3 regions of the Pseudoalteromonas sp. L1 genome follow, and region 2 is predicted to be linked to each of the others. Evidence: predicted binding sites of a transcription regulator. Region 2 holds the regulator's gene; each other region holds the start of a gene.

Region 1 (6,258 bases), on a different contig from region 2:
ATTAGTGAGTGTACTTGATGAGTTTCAAGTCAGCGATAATGCATCTTGGTTAGTATACCCTCGCAAAGATCTATTACCGTTTCGCGTACGTTTGCTGATAGAACATTTAACCGATGCATTCACTGATTAAAATTTACGCTTTTAGAAAAATCTCAAGCAAGTTAGAATCAGTGTAACAATAATAAAAAGTTATCATTATGAGCGAATTTTACCAACTTTCTGCTACTAGCCTTCAAGGCCAAACTATCGACTTTTCCGACTTTGAAAATAAGGTTGTGCTCGTGGTAAACACAGCCAGTGAATGCGGTTTTACGCCACAGTATGAAGGACTCCAAAAGCTACATGAAAAATACCATGATAAGGGCTTAGTAATTATAGGTTTTCCCTGTAATCAATTTGGTAAGCAAGAACCCGGTGACGCTAAAGAAATAAAAGAGGGCTGTCTAATCAACTATGGTGTCAGCTTTTTAATGATGAGCAAAGTTGATGTAAACGGCGAACACGCACACCCCGTTTTTCGACATCTAAAGTCCGAATTACCAGGCTTTATCACCCGCAAAATAAAATGGAACTTTACCAAGTTTTTAATTGGCAAAGATGGTAAAGCCATTAAACGCTTTGCACCACTAACAAAACCAGAGCAAATAGAATCAACCATTGTAGCAGCATTACATAAATAAAGCGTACGTCAAAAAGCAATAAAGAGGCGCTGCGCCTCTTTATCTAAATTTATACTTAGTCGTTCAAATAATCATCAAAATCATCTTCACCTAAGTTTCTTCGCAAGCGTTTTTGTTCAAGATAGTCTTCCAACTTCTTCTTAACGCGTTGCTTTTTCTTGTCGTGTTGATTACGCCCGACCATTTCGTACTCGTCTTCAACAAAATCGTCATCTAGCGCGTCATAACTAAATGTCTTACCCACAACCCACTCCATAAAGTGTTTGAGACCAATTCAACGGTTTTAAATTTATTCCATGAATTGGCAAAGTTTAAAAAGCTCAGTAGTAATTTAGTACCTAAAAACTACCAAAATAAAGCCATACCCCCATGCTAAATAGGTGATATGTCAATATTGTGAATAAATAGCGCTAAATTCGATTTCTGAAAAGTGAGAGTTTTTTATCGTTTCGATAAAACTCATTTATGTATATGGATTTTTTGGTTAATTTGACCAAAAAATGGTTAAAAATTAATTTTTATTTCTTATCCACAAATGAATAAAAACAAGCAAGCTTTTGATATTAAATAACTTTAAAAGCTTGGCACTCTATTTGATTACTAAATTTTGTCATTTCAAACAGGAAAGAAAAAAATGAAAAAGTTATTGTTAGCAAGTTCTTTATTTATCGCCACAAGTGCTATGGCTCATAACGATAATGATACAAATATTTCATTCAGTGGTGAGCAATGTGATGTTGAATTTAAAAATGATGTTCGTATTACGCCAAGCGAGCTAGAAGTTTACACAGCCGATAATCGTACTATGAAAATCATCAACCAAAATAATCTATATATTGATGGTCAAAGCGTATCCCTCAATTCTTCGCAGCAAGAGGCTATTGCCGCTTATTCCGACAGCTTACGCAGCCAACTCCCTGAGGTGGCAAACATCGCGCTTGATGGGGTAAAAATCGCAGGTGTAGCAATCGAAGAAGTTGCCAATGCTTTTAATATTGACGGCCTAAACGACATATCTGAATTAATGGATGACATTAGCGTAGAAGTGCAGAACGCTTTCTATCAACAAGGTGCATTCACTATGGGTCAGCAAAATTTCGAAAAGTTTGGCCAAAACTTTGAGAATCAGTTTGATGAGCAAATCGAATCAGCGGTTGAGTCAGCCATGATGCAATCAATGGGCAGTATTTTAGTTGCTCTTGGCTCTGAATTAATCGGCTCAGGTGGTGATATGGATGCTTTTGAAAAGCGCATGGAAAACATGGGTGAACAAATCGAAGCGCGCGTAGAAACCCAAGCCGCACAACTAGAAGAGCGTGCCGATGCACTCTGTGGCAGTTTTGCAGATATTGCCCATAAAGAGCAAGAGCTAGTCGCTTTAGTACCTGAATTAAAAGAATACCAGCTGTTCACATTTAAACAGCATGCTGAGTAAGATATCCCTGAACCAACGCACTTGGTTTTGCGCAGAGCTTGCTCTGCGCTTTTTATTTTTTGGCTAATACTGTGAGCTGCGACAAGGTTTTAATTGCTTGTTCTAAATGCTCAGACCAAGGTAAACCATAGCTTAAGCGAAAACAGCTGCGGTATTTTTTACCCGCTGAAAATATTAACCCTGGAGTAATGCTAATCCCCGCCTCTAACGCTAAATGGAATAACTTTACCGCATCATACTGCCCCCCAAGATCAATCCAAATCACACAGCCACCTTGCGGATTACTAATGCGCGCACAACTTGGCATATATTGCTGTAAGCACCAAATCATACGTTCTTTATTTGTACTCAAGCGCTGCCTCAACAAACGCAGATTACGATCGTACTCACCACTGGCGATAAACTCATACAAAGTCCATTGATTAATAAGTGGCGCGGAGCAACTCAGAGCACGTTTATAACGCCTTGCTTGCTCTGCAAACTTGCCCGCAATGATCCAACCAATACGATAGCTTGGTGCAGCTGTTTTTGAAAACGACGCACAGGTGATCACTAAGCCTTTTTTTGAATAAGCTTGCGCTGGCGTAGCACGTTTAGCAGTAAAATGTAGATCGCCATAAACATCGTCTTCTATGAGCACAACGTTACGCTCTTCTAAAAGAGTCACTAACTGCTCGCGTTTAGTCTCTGGCATAAAACTACCAACGGGGTTATTTAACGACGTTGAAAAAACACACGCTTTGATATCATGCTCATCGAGGGCTTGAGCCAAATCATCTAGCCAAATTCCTTCATCAGGACACAGAGGGATTTCCAGCGCCTTTAAGCCTAAGCTTTCAATTAATTCAATAATGCCAAAATAACAAGGCGATTCGATGGCGATGATATCGCCAGGTTTAGCGACACATTTAAGTGCTATTGCCAATGCCTCTTGTGCGCCATTAGTGATCACCAATTCATCACTATCAACACCAATGCCAAAATCTAAATAGCGGTGGATCAATTGCTTTTTCAATGGTGCAAAACCATCCATTGGGCCGTAGTTGATTGCCGATGCACCAGCCAGTGTCATTACACGTCGCATTGTTCGTGCTAGCGCTTTATCTGTCGGTGCTGCTGCAATAGGGTTTGCAATACCGAATGGCACAACATTGGCTTTATGTATGGCACTATAAACTTGCTCAATCAAGCCTTGCTTATTCACCATCATTGGTTCGCGACTTAGCTTCACTCGTTTCGGCCGCGATTGATTTAATTGAGACGACTTTAAAAAGTATCCTGACTTTTCTCTGGCTTCTATCAACCCTTGCCCTTCTAAAAGTTGATAAGCTTGTTTCACTGTTGGGATACTTACGTTTAACTTATCAGCCATTTTTCTTAGCGACGGTAACTTCTCTCCAGGCAATAACGACCCTTGAGAGCAAAGATCTCTTATTAGCTGAATCACCTGTTGATATAAAAACTCACTATTACTGCGACTGATTACTTGTGACATCGGACACCAAACTGTATAGGTTATATTTTTAGTTTTCTGTATATGTTAAGTATACAGAAGAGGCCTAAAATGAACATACTTTAAACTTTTGAGTACTAACTATGAAAAGTGCCGCTCTTTACCTCGTCACGGTACTAATTTGGGGGTCAACTTGGCTAGCGATTGAGTTTCAATTAGGCAATGTTGCCGTTGAAATCTCCTTGTTTTATCGCTTTGCTATTGCAGCCGTTTTAATGTGGGCTTTCGTGCTGATAAAAAAGCTACCTATGCAATATTCACTACGTGACCATGGCTTTTTCGCTTTACTGGCATTGTTCAACTTTGGTTTAAACTATCTTGTTTTATATTGGGCACAAAATTACCTCACTTCAGCCATGGCATCGATTGCTTTTTCCATGCTGTTATTGATGAATATCATCAATACACGGTTATTTTTTGCCAAACCTATCGCCAAGCGAATTTACTTTGGTGCACTTCTTGGCGTGATGGGAATTGCTAGCTTGTTTTGGCCACAAATTCAGCAATTCAACTTGAGTAATGGTGCGTTGGTCGGGTTACTACTTGCGCTATCAGGAACCTTTGTGGCTTCATTGGGAAATATGGTCAGTGTTCGAAACTCTCAGCGTAACATTGGCGTACTACAAGGCAACGCGTGGGGTATGTTATATAGCGCTTTAGGCTTGGCTGCTTATGTTTTAGTCAGTGATGTAGAGCTTACCTTGGATGCTCCAACAAGTTATTGGGTGTCGCTACTCTATTTGGCTGTGTTCGGTACAGTAATCGCATTTGCTTGTTATTTTGCACTACTAAAAAATATCGGCCCAGAACGGGCAAGTTATGTGATCGTATTATTCCCACTGGTTGCAGTGGTACTAAGTACCTTATTTGAAGGATTCGAATGGCAAGCGAACACCTTTATCGGATTTAGCTTAGTTTTATTTGGCAATGCCATTGTACTAACACCGACAAAACAGATTAAAGCTTTTTTTGCTGCTCGCAGTATTCAGCAAAAAGGCTCCGTCCCCAGTTAGAAGTGACTATGTCGCCTCTAACACCAAGCGCTGGCAAATTTTGCCGGCGCTTTTTTATGGCACATGAAAACGTAGCGCTTGCGGGTGAATACTAACCTTCGCAGGCGTATAACCCACCAGCTCACCATCGGCCTCAATAAGCTGTCCAGTGGTGGTTACTTCTGCACTGACTAGCTGTGAATATTCTAGCCTTTTCAAACTATGATGCTTTACCAGTAGTAAATACACAAAACTGAGCAGGTTCTTCAGCAAACCACCTGCGGGCATGCAGTAACAGTCAAGCTGACCATCATTTAGCTGTGCTTTTGGGGCAATCTTTAAGCCACCACCAAAGTAATGATGATTGGCAAAAATCGTCGCTAAGTTACTGTAGTTGAGTGCTTTACCATTAAACTCACCCTGAAGTGGCCGTGCCTGAAATAAAAATAGCTGCTTAATGCCCTGCCAAGTGTAGCCAAACGAGCTAAAAGTTCCGGCTTTGTTTAGTTGAGCCACCACTTCAGCGTCAAAGCCTATACCCGCAACATTGATAAAATAGCGCTGGTTTATTTGTCCAACATCGATTAACTCTGTACGGCTATTAAAAACGGCTTCATACCAAGCCTGTTGTTTACACGCAAAGCCACGAGCAAAATCATTACCTGTGCCTGCCGGAATTAACGCAATTGAACAATCACTCTCTATGACTGCATTAACAGCTAAGTGTAAAGTTCCGTCACCACCAATCACCACGATTTGAGTTTGGTTCTTAGCCAAAAGCGCAATATCAGCGCAATCATTCTCAAACTTACCTGTGGTTAAATACAATTCAGGCTCAATCTGTCTTTTTTTACATTCTTTTAGTAGCCAATCAACACTGTTTTTATGATTTTTTTTATCGCTTGGCTTTATTATTATCAACATCAACGATTACTTCTTTTCAAGCAGGGCAAAAACAGCCACTCATTCAAATTATATTAATCTGAATATTTAGTCACTTTATAAATTTAAAAACGCATAAACAAAACAACATAAAGCAAAAACTCTTTATATGCCTGAAGTTAATAAAAAAGCACCTTGCATAACCATGCAAACTATAGCAAAACAGAAAACTTAACCCATTGTTAATAAAGTGAATTCGGATTAAAAAAAGTTATCCGATAGACTCAATTTTTATCGTTTTATTTTTGTCCATTTTGGTTGCAAAATACCCATGTTTTCAACCAAACACAACCTGGAGCAAAGTAATGAACCCGATTAATACACTAAACCAAAGTGCAGCAACTCATGTTGCCGTAAAACCAACTAACAGAAAAGCAAAAATGCTTGCTAAGTTAAACCGTTACGGAAAAAAACTGGCACTTGGCGGCGCAGTACAACACAAGTAATCCCCAACCATGGTTACTTTATCGGTGCAGTAAACACCCAACCACTAATGAAGATCCTTCTTTAGCTCCTCCGTTTACTGCTCCAACCCTTCTTTTAAGTTAAAAACAGCAAATAATTAAACCTTTTTACAAAAAACACCCTCTTTACGCTCAAAAAACAAGCAAACGAACTTTTTCCTATTTACACATCCGATTCAGCTAAGTATTATTCTCGCATCACGATGTGGAGAGATGGCAGAGTGGTCGAATG
Region 2 (6,258 bases):
CAGACGAAGTTCGTTACGATGTAGCAAAGCGTTTACTCACATTAGTTGGCGATGCGCAAGTGACACAAGCAGGGCAAAAAGTCAGCGCAAAAAGTATAACTTATGACATGGAACAACAGCTAATTAGTGCTGAAAAAGACGAAAACTCAACGGATCGTGTGCATACAATCTTAGTGCCTGTTGATAATAAAAAAGATGATAAAGGCCAGCCATGAGTACATTAAAAGCAGAGCTGCTAGCAAAGAGCTATAAAGGCCGCCAAGTTGTCAAAAATGTGGGACTAGAAGTCGAAGCAGGCAGTATTGTCGGCTTACTAGGTCCTAATGGTGCAGGTAAAACCACCACCTTTTATATGATTGTTGGGCTAGTGCCAAGCGACAAAGGTAAAATTAGCATTGATGACAACGACATCACTTTATTACCCATGCATAATCGTGCTCGATTAGGTATTGGCTATTTACCTCAAGAATCATCCATTTTTAGAAAGTTGACAGTCTACCAAAACCTGATGGCGATTCTTGAAACACGCAAAGATCTTAAAAAACAGCAACGAGAAGAAACACTCAATAACCTGCTTGATGAATTTAGTATTCAGCACATCCGAGATAGCCAAGGTATGGCGCTATCAGGAGGCGAGCGTCGCCGTGTTGAAATCGCGCGAGCATTAGCCGCAGATCCAAAATTTATTCTGCTAGATGAGCCTTTTGCTGGTGTTGATCCAATTTCAGTGTTAGATATAAAGAAAATTATAGAGCATTTGAAAAACCGTGGTATCGGTGTACTAATAACTGACCATAATGTTCGAGAAACCCTTGATGTTTGTGAAAAAGCCTACATTGTTTCTCATGGGGAGCTAATTGCATCAGGCACGCCTGAGCACGTATTAGCAGACCAAACGGTACGCGATGTCTATCTAGGCGAGCAATTCAGGTTGTAACCAATACACCACCGACTAGAGCATCTGCTAGACTTACAATAATGACAACATATTGATATTGACTCAAAGTAGTATCAATAAATGATTTAAAAGGATTGTTAGGGATACATGAGGCAATCATTACAGCTGCGCATGGGCCAGCAACTTACAATGACTCCACAACTGCAACAAGCCATTCGCTTATTGCAGCTTAGTACATTGGATCTCCAGCAAGAAATACAAGAAGCGCTTGATAGTAATCCTCTGCTTGAAGTGGAAGAAGCGGATTATAATGAAGAAGCGATCGGTAAAAACGAACAAAAATCTGACTCTGATGATTCACAAGTCGCAGCTACAGCAGAAGAAGCACCAAGTGAATACGAGCAAGAAAGCAGTGATGCACTCAATAAAGATACCGTCAGTGACGACCTAGCAATGGATGTCACGTGGGATGAGTACATGAGTGCAGCCCCTTCAACCTCGTCAGGGCCAATGCCAGAAGATGAGTCTATTTACCAAGGTGCGTCAACCGAAACTCTCCATGAATACCTGATGTGGCAACTACAGTTGACTCCATTTAGTCCGACCGACGAAGCAATTGCTGTTGCTATAGTCGAAGCTATCGATGACTCAGGTATTTTAACTGTGAGTTGTGAGGATATTGTTGAAAGCTTTAATCAAAATGATGATGAAGAAGAAATAGAACTTGATGAAGTCGAAGCGGTCTTAAAAAGAATACAGTTATTTGATCCTGTCGGCATTGGTGCTCGCAGCTTACAAGAGTGCCTATGTATACAACTTCGTCAATTCGATGCAGATACACCTTATTTGGCTGAAACTAAAATGGTTTTATCTGAGCACATCGAATTATTAGCAAGTCGCGACTATCGTACTTTGATGAAAAAGACTAAGCTTAAAGAAAACGAGCTTAAAGAAGTGATGACGCTTATCCATAGCTTGAACCCTAAGCCTGCAGATAGCATCGTACGTGAAGAGTCTGAATACGTCATACCTGATGTATCGGTAAAAAAAGTAAAAGGTCGTTGGGTGGTTGAGCTAAACCCTGACTGTATGCCAAAGATCAGAGTAAACAGCCAGTATGCGGCTATGTCACGCTCTGTAAAATCAAGCAGTGACAGCCAGTTTATTCGCTCTCATCTGCAAGAAGCTAAGTGGTTTATTAAAAGCTTAGAGAGCCGGAATGATACTTTATTAAAAGTAACGAACTGTATTGTTCAACAACAACAAGCTTTCTTTGAACACGGCCCAGAAGCGATGAAGCCGATGGTGCTAAATGATGTCGCTGAAATGGTCGAAATGCATGAATCGACGATTTCACGGGTAACAACGCAAAAATATATGCATACCCCAAGGGGTATTTTTGAGTTGAAATATTTCTTCTCAAGCCACGTCAGCACAGAAAATGGTGGCGAGTGTTCATCAACGGCAATACGCGCTTTAATCAAAAAGCTTATTGCCGCAGAAAACTCAGCGAAGCCATTGAGTGACAGTAAGATTGCAGATATATTGGCTGAGCAAGGAATTAAAGTAGCTAGACGTACAATTGCAAAATACCGAGAGTCTCTAGCAATACCGCCGTCTAATCAGCGTAAAAGCTTGATTTAGACGTTTTACATAGAAGGAAAATGCTTATGCAACTAAACCTAACTGGTCGTCATGTAGAAATCACAGATTCATTAAAAGACTATGTAAACACCAAGTTTGCGAAACTAGAAAGGCATTTTGATCATATTAATAATGTTCATGTCATTCTAGATGTAGAAAAATTAAGTCAAAAAGCAGAAGCAACTTTACATGTAAACGGAGGCGAACTGTTTGCCTCTACAGAGCATCAAGATATGTACGCGGCCATCGACTCGCTAATTGATAAGCTTGATCGCCAAGTTATTAAACACAAAGAGAAATTAGCTCGACACTAAATTATGAAACTTAGTTCACTTACTAGCCAGGACTGCAGCAAAGCTGCGGTCCTTTTTAATAGCAAAAAAAGAATTCTCGAATTTATCAGCGAACTCGCTCATGAGCAGCTTCCTCATCTATCGCAGCAAGATATTCTTAATGCTTTACTCAATCGAGAAAAGTTGGGGAGTACAGGAATTGGTAGAGGCATTGCTATTCCGCATGGCCGTATGTCGGGTGCTGATAAACCACATGCGTTTATTATAGTGAGCGAATCGCCAATTAACTTTGATGCAATTGACAACCGCCCTGTTGATATTTTTGTTGCACTCATCGTACCTGATGGAGACTGCCAACTTCATTTAAAGACCTTATCAACAATTGCTGATAGACTAAAAGATAAAGAATTTTGTAAACAGTTACGCAGCGCAAAAACCGATCAGGAACTGTTTCAAGTTATTGCATCAGAGGCATAAATGGAATTAATTATTATCAGTGGCCGTTCTGGCTCAGGTAAATCAGTCGCTTTACGAGTCCTTGAGGACCTTGGTTATTATTGCGTTGATAATATTCCTGTAAACCTATTACCTTCGCTAGTGCGTAGTGTCTCTGATAATTACGACAAAATAGCGGTCAGTATCGATGTGCGTAACCTGCCAAAAGAGCAACAAGAATTTAATGATATTCTTGAATACTTGCCAGGTTTCGCCAATCCAACATTATTTTACCTTGATAGTGATGATCAAACACTCATTAAACGTTTCTCTGAGACAAGACGTTTACACCCGCTTTCTTTAGATTCTTTACCGCTCGATTTAGCAATTAAGCAAGAAAAAATACTGCTTGATGTCCTAATTACCCGCGCTGATTTTATGATCGACACAACGGATTTAAGTGTACATCAGCTAGCAGAGTCAATTCGTGAGAAGATTCTTGGTAAAAAAGATAAAAAGCTCATTATTACCTTTATGTCATTTGGCTTTAAGCATGGTATCCCGAAAGAAGCTGACTATGTATTTGATGCACGCTTTTTACCAAACCCGCACTGGGAGCCAGATCTTAAGCCACTTACGGGGCTCGACCAACCAGTTAAAGATTACCTTGCAAGCCATAGCATAGTGCAAAAATTTACTTGGCAGATTCAAACCTTTGTGCAAACGTGGTTACCACACCTTGAACGCAATAACCGCAGTTATTTAACTATCGCAATTGGCTGCACGGGTGGACAGCATCGCTCTGTTTACTTAGCACAGACGATTGGTGAAAGTTTCGCGAAAAGCCATGCGAATGTAAAAATTCGCCATCGTGAGCAAGACTTATAACAAGGGCTTTAACATGTATGCTGAAAATACGTTTTTAATTCAAAACAAACTTGGCTTACACGCGCGCGCAGCAACTGTACTTGCACAACTTGCACTGCAATTTGATGCTAAAATTATGTTATATCAAGATGACAAAGAAGCTGAAGGTGACAGTGTACTTGCTCTAATGTTATTAGAGAGCAGTCAAGGTAAAGAAGTTCGAGTTGTATGCGAAGGCCCTGATGCAACTGCTGCACTTAATGCAATAGGTGAATTAATAGCACAACGCTTTCATGAGCAAGAATAGCATTTGCTAAGCACGAAAGATTTACGTTAAACTTAACTTAGATATTTAAATTTCTCTTAAATATCTTACTTTTAAGTCATTCGTTCATCTTATATAACAAATATTCTTAATATAATGGTTGCTTTAAACGATAACTCAGCAAATTTATTATTGTGCAACTATGCTGTATTTATTTAGCCAGAGCTAACTTTTTTAGTTGTAAGGACGCCAATGCCAGAAGCCTTTGAACAAGATTACCCACTACAACAACTTAAACAGGTGACCAAGTCACTTAATAGTGGTCAATTTGTTCAAGTGCGCGGTATGCTAGCTAAAACAGCACCTTGCGATACAGCACTGTTACTTGAGTCATCTCCTCATAAAATCCGCCGCATGTTGTGGCAACTCGTTGATCCGGATGTACGTGGTGACGTACTTGAAGAGCTGTCAGAAGATGTACGTCTTGGTATTATTGCCCAGATGGAACCTGAGCATATTGCCGCCGCAACTGAGGACATGGACGATGATGACTTAGGTGAAGTACTTCGTAGCTTACCTGATACTGTCTATCAAGATGTTGTCGGGGCTATGGATACGCAAGATAGAGAAAGAGCGACTCAAGCACTTTCTTATCAGGAGCGCTCTGCAGGCGCACTAATGAATAGTGATACTGTCACTATTCGCCCCGATGTTACATTAGACGTTGTACTGCGTTATTTACGTCTACGTGGTGAGCTACCTGAAGGTACAGATGATCTGTACGTGGTTGATAAACATAACTGCTTTTTAGGCGCCTTGTCATTAACGACACTTTTAACCAGCCCACCAGACAAAATTGTTCGCGACTTAATGGATGAAGAATGTGAGTCTATTCTCATTTCGATGGACGAAAGTGATGTTGCTCAACTATTCGAGCGTCATAACTGGATTTCCGCGCCTGTTGTGGATGATAACGCCCACTTGCTTGGTCGTATAACCATCGATGACATCGTTGACGTCATTCGTGAAGATGCAGAGCATAGCATGCTTAGCCTAGCGGGTCTTGATGATGAAGAAGACACCTTTGCACCCGTTCTGAAAAGCTCGCAGCGTCGCTCTATTTGGCTTGGGGTTAACCTATTAACCGCATTGTTAGCTGCCATCGTTGCAAGCTTCTTTGAAAACACCTTAGCAATCTTACCAATCCTGGCGGTACTTAATGGAATTGTGCCTTCAATGGGAGGAGTTGCTGGTAGCCAAACACTTACCTTAGTTATTCGTGGTATAGCCGTTGGCCATATTAATCAAACTAACCAACGCTTTTTATTACTCAAAGAGCTCGCGATTGGGGCGCTAAATGGTGTTATTTGGTCGATATTAATCGCCGGTGTTGTCGCGCTCTGGCAGTGGGACTTTAAGCTCGGTGCGGTGCTAGCCTTCGCGATGTTTATGAATCTCGTTGCTGCAGGTATTGCTGGTGCAAGCATTCCTTTAATCTTAAAGAAAATGAAAATTGACCCTGCTCTTGCAGGCAGTGTCGTGCTGACCACCGTCACCGATATTGTGGGTATTTTTGCCTTTTTAGGCACCGCAACCTGGTTATTAATCTAATTTAATATAAAAACGGCCCTTCTAAGGGCCGTATTTATATTTACTTTGCACGCTGCTTATTTTTACCCACTCTAGGTTTAGTATTGGCCTTTTTAAACTGGCTAAAACCAGTATGACGTGTCAGTGCTGCACGGCCTTTACCGCCCTTCCCTTTCGCTGCTTTCTCGTTGCGGCCCTCTTCAGGCACCAAGCAATTTGGTCCTTTACCAATTAGGTTCGCCTTACCCATTTTTTTTAGCGCTTCA
Region 3 (6,258 bases), on a different contig from region 2:
TGATTGATGAGCCTGTCAATGATGCCGTAATGACAACCACAACATCAGTGATCATTATTCTCGCGATTATCATTGCAATGATCTTTTGGGCTACGCAAATGATCACCAAACCATTGACTAAGCTAACTTATATTATGCGTGATATCGCCTCAGGAGATGGCGACCTAACACAAAAAATTGATATAAAAAGTCACGATGAAGTGGGTCAATTAGCCCTGCATATGAACACCTTTATCGATAAATTGCGTGCAATGATGCTCAATACTGCAGCGCAAGCGGAGCAGTTAAGCCAAGCAGCTTCACAGCTAAAAACAGTGTCACAAAAAACCAATGATGAAATTCAACAAGAGAAACAACAGGTAGACAGTGTTAGTGCAGCAGTCACTGAAATGGCCTCAACAGTACTCGAAATTTCGCGCAATGCACAAAATACCAATAATGCTGCTGAACAAGTACAAACCATTACTGTTGATGGCACAAAACGTTCTACACAGGCTCAGTCAGTCATGACCGCATTAGCAAGTCACATTGGTGAAGCGTCTAAAGTCGTTGCTGGTCTTGAGCAAGAAAGTGGCAATATTGGTGCCGTCATCGATGTGATCAACTCTATTGCAGAACAAACTAATTTACTGGCTCTTAATGCTGCCATTGAAGCAGCGCGTGCAGGCGAGCAAGGTCGAGGTTTTGCTGTGGTTGCTGATGAGGTTCGTTCATTGGCAAGCAGAACGCAAGAGTCAACTGATGATATTCGTAATATGATCAGCCGATTGCAACAGATTGCTCAGCAAGCATCAACGATGATGCAACAAGGACAAGAGCGCGCTGAAGGTTCTGTTGAACAAACACAAATTGTGCTTACAGCACTGCAAGACATCGCACAATCAGTGACAAATGTGCAAGATCAAAGTCATCAAATTGCGACTTCAACGGAGCAACAAACGGTAGTCGCAGAAGATATCAATAACAGCCTTGCGGCTATTAACCATTTAGTGAATAGCACGGCAGATCATGCTCATGAATTGGCTGATGAAGCCCGTGATTTGAATGAGTTAGCAGTCTCGTTAAATAAAACGGTTAATCAGTTTAAGTTATAAAGATAAATTGCTGATGTGATTAAAAACCCGATATCACCTGAAGATAATATCGGGTTTTTATCGTCAGCCTTCCCTGTTACCTGCGGCGCAACTGCTTTCGCATGATCCATAAAGTCTTGCCACTGCTGCTGATTCCATAAAGCAGCTCCTTGTTTGTCCATTCCTTGTTTTGATTGCGTTTGTACTTGTTCCATATAGTCACCTCCTTACGCTAGCTTCATCCATTTTAGGTTCCTTACCACTTGCCGCTCCTTAGCAATTATCCGTTCACTTTTTCCATAAAGCGTTGCCATTGTGCGCTTGTCCATAACGCCTTGTTACTTCCTTGCTTTCCATTATGCTTTGCTACGTTTTCCATTATGTAACTCCTTGCGGTTTATAATCCGTTATTCCTACAGCTTTTCCATGCTGTGCTCCTAAGTCATCCTTGTGTGCAATTATCGTTTAGCAATGATATACACAGCATGAATCAAGCCTGGAATGTACCCTAATAAGGTTAAAAGAATATTAATCCAGAATTGTGCACCTAAACCTACCTGTAAAAATACACCTAAAGGGGGAATTAAAACTGACAATATAATGCGAATTAAGTCCATGATTCACTCCTTGAAAACAAAATAAAAACCCAGCCAAAGCTGGGCTTTCATTAATTACTTATTATTCAGCAACAATCGTTAATTCATCGATTACTTTGCGAACATCTTCAGCATTTTCTGCAATGCTTACTGCAAGCTGTTTTTCAGCTTCTGATTCAACGGTACCTTTAAGGGTTACAACACCTTTATCAGTATCTACATCGATATCAGTACCACCTACTTCAGAATTAAATAGGAAGCGAGTTGTAATCACAGTGCTGATTTTTGCATCTGTTAGATCACTTTCAGCTGAATCACCTTTCTCTTTTTTGGCGTGCTTAGCTTTCATGTCTTTTACGACTGTAAGCTTGTTTTCAACATCAGTTACGCCATCTAAGCTTAATACCAGCTCTTCTGCTAACTCTTTATCAAGCTCACTATTCACTTTACCAGTTAGTACAACCTTGCCATTTTTTACATCTGTGTTGATGTCAAAGTTGTTTAGATTTGTGTTCATTAAAAGAACAGTTTCTGCCTTACCATCAATCCAAGCGTCTTTACTTTCATTTTCCCAGCTGCTTGCCTGAGCTGACATGCTAGTAGCACCAATAACTAACGCGGCAATCATAGACTTGTTGAATGTATTCATAATCTTTCTCCTTTTGATTAAAGACACATTACTTAATGCGACTTTGATGCCAACTATTTATCACCTTAATATCAATAGGTTACACTTCAATCTATTCAAGACACATATTCTCCTCGGTAACAATTTACAGGCTGCTCGGTAATAAGTTCACAATGTTGCAAAAATAACCAATTAATTGCAGATAACATTAATCTATGGTTAATTTAACGAAGTTGCTAATAAGCCAAAAAACACAACAACTTGATTTTTATATAAATAAAATTTGGCCTAAGCTTTGCTTTATATCGAATAACAGAAGAATCACTTTATAATCACAACAGGGAACTACCATGGCCGTTAAACTCGAAGATCGTCCAATCGATCAAGTAAGAGAAGAAGTCATTGACCAACTCATTTATAACTACAGTCATGCAGTTATTTCAGCTGAAGCATTTGAACGCCGACTAGATCAAGCAATGGCAGCCACGTGCAATGAAGTACTTGTTGAGCTTGTTGCTGACTTAGCGCTAAAAGCTGATACAGATTACAAATCGCATAAGCATGCGCAATTTAAACCTCACTACAGCCATAGCAGTGACAACGAAAACTTACAACTACGCAGTATTCTTGGTTCAAATGAGCGTAGCGGCCAGTGGCTTGTGCCAAAAGAAATTCACCTCACAAACTGCTTAGGCTCAATCGAACTCGACTTTAGCGAAGCGATTTTCCAGCATCAGCATGTCACTATTTACGTAAACTGTATTTTAGGTAACGACGAAATCTACGTGCCTGAACATGTCAATGTGGTATCTAAACTGTTTAGCGTTATTGGCAGCGTAGAAAACAAGTCAGTCGCTCTAAATAAAGGTCAGGGCCCAACCATTACCATTGAAGGTAACGTATGGCTAGGCTCAGTAGAGATCAAAGTAAAGCGTACCATGAAAGAAAAGTTCATCAGCTTTGCCAATAGCCTGAAAGCCAGTTGGAAAGAAATGAACAAGGTGCAGTAAAAGTTGCGAGATATTGTAGGCGCGATTTTACATCGCGCAATAGGAACAAATGACGCAGGGTAAACCTGCACCTACAACCACCACACGAAATAAATTTCACGCTTTTATCAAACCGAAACCACCTTTGTAGGCGCGATTTTACATCGCGCAATAGGTAACAAATGACGCGTGGTAAACCTGCTGCTACAACTACCGCGCGAAATGAATTTCACGGCGAGATCAAAGATCATTATTCCTTTCACTTGGAATATCACTGAAATATTCTACAAACTCCACTTCAAAACCTGCGGGGTCGATAAAATAAACATTTTTACGGTATGGATTTTCTGGGCCGTGTTTATCAATTTCATAACCGGCTGAAACAAGACGTTCAATGACGGCATTAATGTCGTTTGTTACATAAGCAAAATGGGCAAGGCCAACTTGATGACCCGCTAAATCACGATTTTCATCTTCACCGTTATCACTTAATGCAAGGTATTGGTAATCATCACCAAAGTGCAGCCATTTGCGTGGTTTTCCAGACCATGTGCTGTCACCTTGACTACGCACACGCCAGTGCGGGAATGCGACTTTATAAAAGTGCAGCATGGCATCAACATTACTAACAACAAGGTTTACGTGTTCTAAATACATGGTAGTTTTCCTTTTTATTTTTAAACTGCCATCAAGATAAAACCTCAAGTTAAGTTTAGGTAAAGCGTTTTTTCAAATAAAAAAGCCCCACTAAAGTGAGGCTCTTAAAAAATGATTAGTTATTGATGAATTAACTACCCGCAACCTGCATTTGTTCAATTAATACAGAGCCTGTTTGAATACCGCCACGACGCTCAATGTCACCACCTAAGCCAACGACCGCTTTAAACATATCTTTTAAGTTACCAGCAATTGTGATTTCACTTACAGGATATTGGATTTCACCATTCTCAACCCAGAAACCCGCTGCGCCACGTGAGTAATCACCAGTCACCGTGTTCACACCTTGACCCATAAGTTCAGTTACCAATAAGCCTGTGCCCATGGTTTTTAATAGCGCTTTCAAATCGGCATGGGTTTGTTCAACTAGCCAGTTATGAATACCACCAGCATGACCCGTTGGTGCCATCGATAGTTTACGCGCTGCATAGCTTGCTAACAGGTAAGTTTGCAGCTCACCGCCTTGAATAATTTCACGATCGACGGTTTTTAAACCTTCAACATCAAACGGCGAAGATGCTAAACCTTTTAATAAATGCGGGCGCTCAGAGATATTCACACAATTGCTAAATACTTTAGTTCCTAAACTATCAAGCAAGAAACTCGATTTACGATAAAGCGCACCACCGCCAATCGCCGACACTAAATGGCCGAATAATGAATTGGCAATATCCGCTCTAAAAATAACAGGCACTTTCATGGTACCGAGCTTTTGGCTATTAAGTTTAGCCAAGGTTTCTGTTGCTGCTTCTAGACCCACTTTTGCAGCGTCATTTAAATCATCTTTATGGCGCGCTACGGTATAGGCAGAATCGCGCTGCATTTGCTCGCCTTCTTTACCAATCACCATAGTGCTAATGCTATGACGCGTACGCGGGTAACCTGCAATCATGCCATGGCTGTTACCATAAACACGTAAACCTTGGTGAGAAGAAAAACTTGCACCGTCTGAATTTACAATACGCTCATCGGCGTTTAGTGCCGCCTGTTCTGCTTGATGACAAAGTTCAATACCTTGCTCTGGGCTTACCTCCCACGGGTGGTATAAATCTAAATCGAGCGGCGCAAACTCAAGTAGCTCTTTATCAGCGATTCCATTGTATGGATCGTCAGAAGTAAATTTTGCGATATCAATGGCTTTTTCGACCACTGTACGTAATGTTTTAGGGTTTAAGTCGGCCGTTGAAGCAGAGCCTTTGTTATTACCCACATAAACACTGATACCTAAGCCACCGTCTTGGTTAAACTCTATTGTTTCAACTTCGCCCATGCGTGTACTGACAGACAAACCTGACGTGCTCGACATCGCCGCTTCTGCTGCTGTTGCACCGAGCTTTTTTGCATGTTCGAGTACTTCGCTGACCGCGTCTTTAACTTCAGAAATGTGTTGATAAATAGGATCTTTCATCTTGTGTGTCCTAGGTTCTGCTATTTTTTATAGTGTAACGAATGCTAACACACTGCGAGACGTGCATCAGCTAATATTAATCATTAACTAAATGACGTATAATAGCGAATAGTTAAGTTTACTGAATGAGCATCCTTATGGCGAAGAAGAAAAAGCCACTTATCGAAGAAGAAATTATTTACGTATCAAAAAGCGAATTAAAACGTGAAGCCATGCAATATCATGGTCTGGGTGCTGAAATCGCAAAAATGCCGAAAAAGCAACGTGATCGTTTACCGCTCAATCACGATTTAAAAGAAGCGTTAGTTGTTTCTGATAAGGTCAGTGATAAAAGTGATGCTTACCGCCGTAACTTAAACTACATCGCAAAAGTATTACGTACCACAGAAAACGTGGACGAAATTCAGGCCATGATCGACATCATGCTGAACAAAAATAACCAAGCTGATGTATTAATGAATAAAATCGAAAAGCTTCGAGATGATTTAATCAAGCAAGGTGACGACTTAATTAATCCAACTATTGAGCAATATCCAGCACTTGAGCGCCAAAAAATGCGCCAGTTAGTGCGCGGCGCTGCCAAAGAAGTAAAAGCAGAAAAACCAGCTAAGAGTTACAAAGAATTATTCCAGTATCTGAAAGATGCGATTATGGTTTAAATTATTTTAATAAACTGAAAGCCGCTTGATGTAAATGGTACGGATTTTTACAGCCATTCCTGCGTTGAAATGCTTCCTGAAAAATAAAACATATACAAAAAAGGCTCTGAGCGTTCACTCAGAGCTTTTTTAAATCAATAATCAATTACCAGATTTTTACGCGATCTTCTGGTTTGATATACATCTTG

What was found. Region 2 encodes sigma-54, which starts transcription at its own class of promoters, with help from an activator protein. Its sites were predicted from a motif close to GTTGGCACGNNNNTNGNNT; they were not measured.
Region 1: the regulator sigma-54 is predicted to act here: its motif matches at 1,261-1,279, upstream of L3V38_RS19155 (YggN family protein).
Region 3: the regulator sigma-54 is predicted to act here: its motif matches at 2,354-2,372, upstream of L3V38_RS13895 (BON domain-containing protein).

What each region holds. Positions count from the first base shown of each region.
Region 1 covers NZ_JAKKCT010000009.1:17,421-23,678, reverse strand. Annotated here, with positions in the region: gene L3V38_RS19170 (LysR family transcriptional regulator) at 1-130, shown strand, start outside; gene L3V38_RS19165 (glutathione peroxidase) at 198-680, shown strand; gene L3V38_RS19160 (hypothetical protein) at 736-924, opposite strand; gene L3V38_RS19155 (YggN family protein) at 1,315-2,115, shown strand; gene L3V38_RS19150 (PLP-dependent aminotransferase family protein) at 2,168-3,610, opposite strand; gene L3V38_RS19145 (EamA family transporter) at 3,712-4,641, shown strand; gene L3V38_RS19140 (YegS/Rv2252/BmrU family lipid kinase) at 4,696-5,544, opposite strand; gene L3V38_RS19135 (hypothetical protein) at 5,868-6,008, shown strand; tRNA gene L3V38_RS19130 (tRNA-Ser) at 6,234-6,258, shown strand, end outside.
Region 2 covers NZ_JAKKCT010000005.1:284,069-290,326, forward strand. Annotated here, with positions in the region: gene lptA (lipopolysaccharide transport periplasmic protein LptA) at 1-215, shown strand, start outside; gene lptB (LPS export ABC transporter ATP-binding protein) at 212-937, shown strand; gene L3V38_RS16420 (RNA polymerase factor sigma-54) at 1,046-2,542, shown strand; gene hpf (ribosome hibernation promoting factor) at 2,569-2,856, shown strand; gene ptsN (PTS IIA-like nitrogen regulatory protein PtsN) at 2,860-3,312, shown strand; gene rapZ (RNase adapter RapZ) at 3,313-4,158, shown strand; gene L3V38_RS16440 (HPr family phosphocarrier protein) at 4,172-4,444, shown strand; gene mgtE (magnesium transporter) at 4,655-6,013, shown strand; gene L3V38_RS16450 (YgiQ family radical SAM protein) at 6,054-6,258, opposite strand, start outside.
Region 3 covers NZ_JAKKCT010000004.1:208,355-214,612, forward strand. Annotated here, with positions in the region: gene L3V38_RS13880 (methyl-accepting chemotaxis protein) at 1-1,094, shown strand, start outside; gene L3V38_RS13885 (hypothetical protein) at 1,079-1,288, opposite strand; gene L3V38_RS13890 (YqaE/Pmp3 family membrane protein) at 1,532-1,690, opposite strand; gene L3V38_RS13895 (BON domain-containing protein) at 1,752-2,318, opposite strand; gene L3V38_RS13900 (LiaF domain-containing protein) at 2,648-3,307, shown strand; gene L3V38_RS13905 (VOC family protein) at 3,527-3,943, opposite strand; gene pmbA (metalloprotease PmbA) at 4,074-5,411, opposite strand; gene yjgA (ribosome biogenesis factor YjgA) at 5,549-6,070, shown strand; gene L3V38_RS13920 (M13-type metalloendopeptidase) at 6,216-6,258, opposite strand, start outside.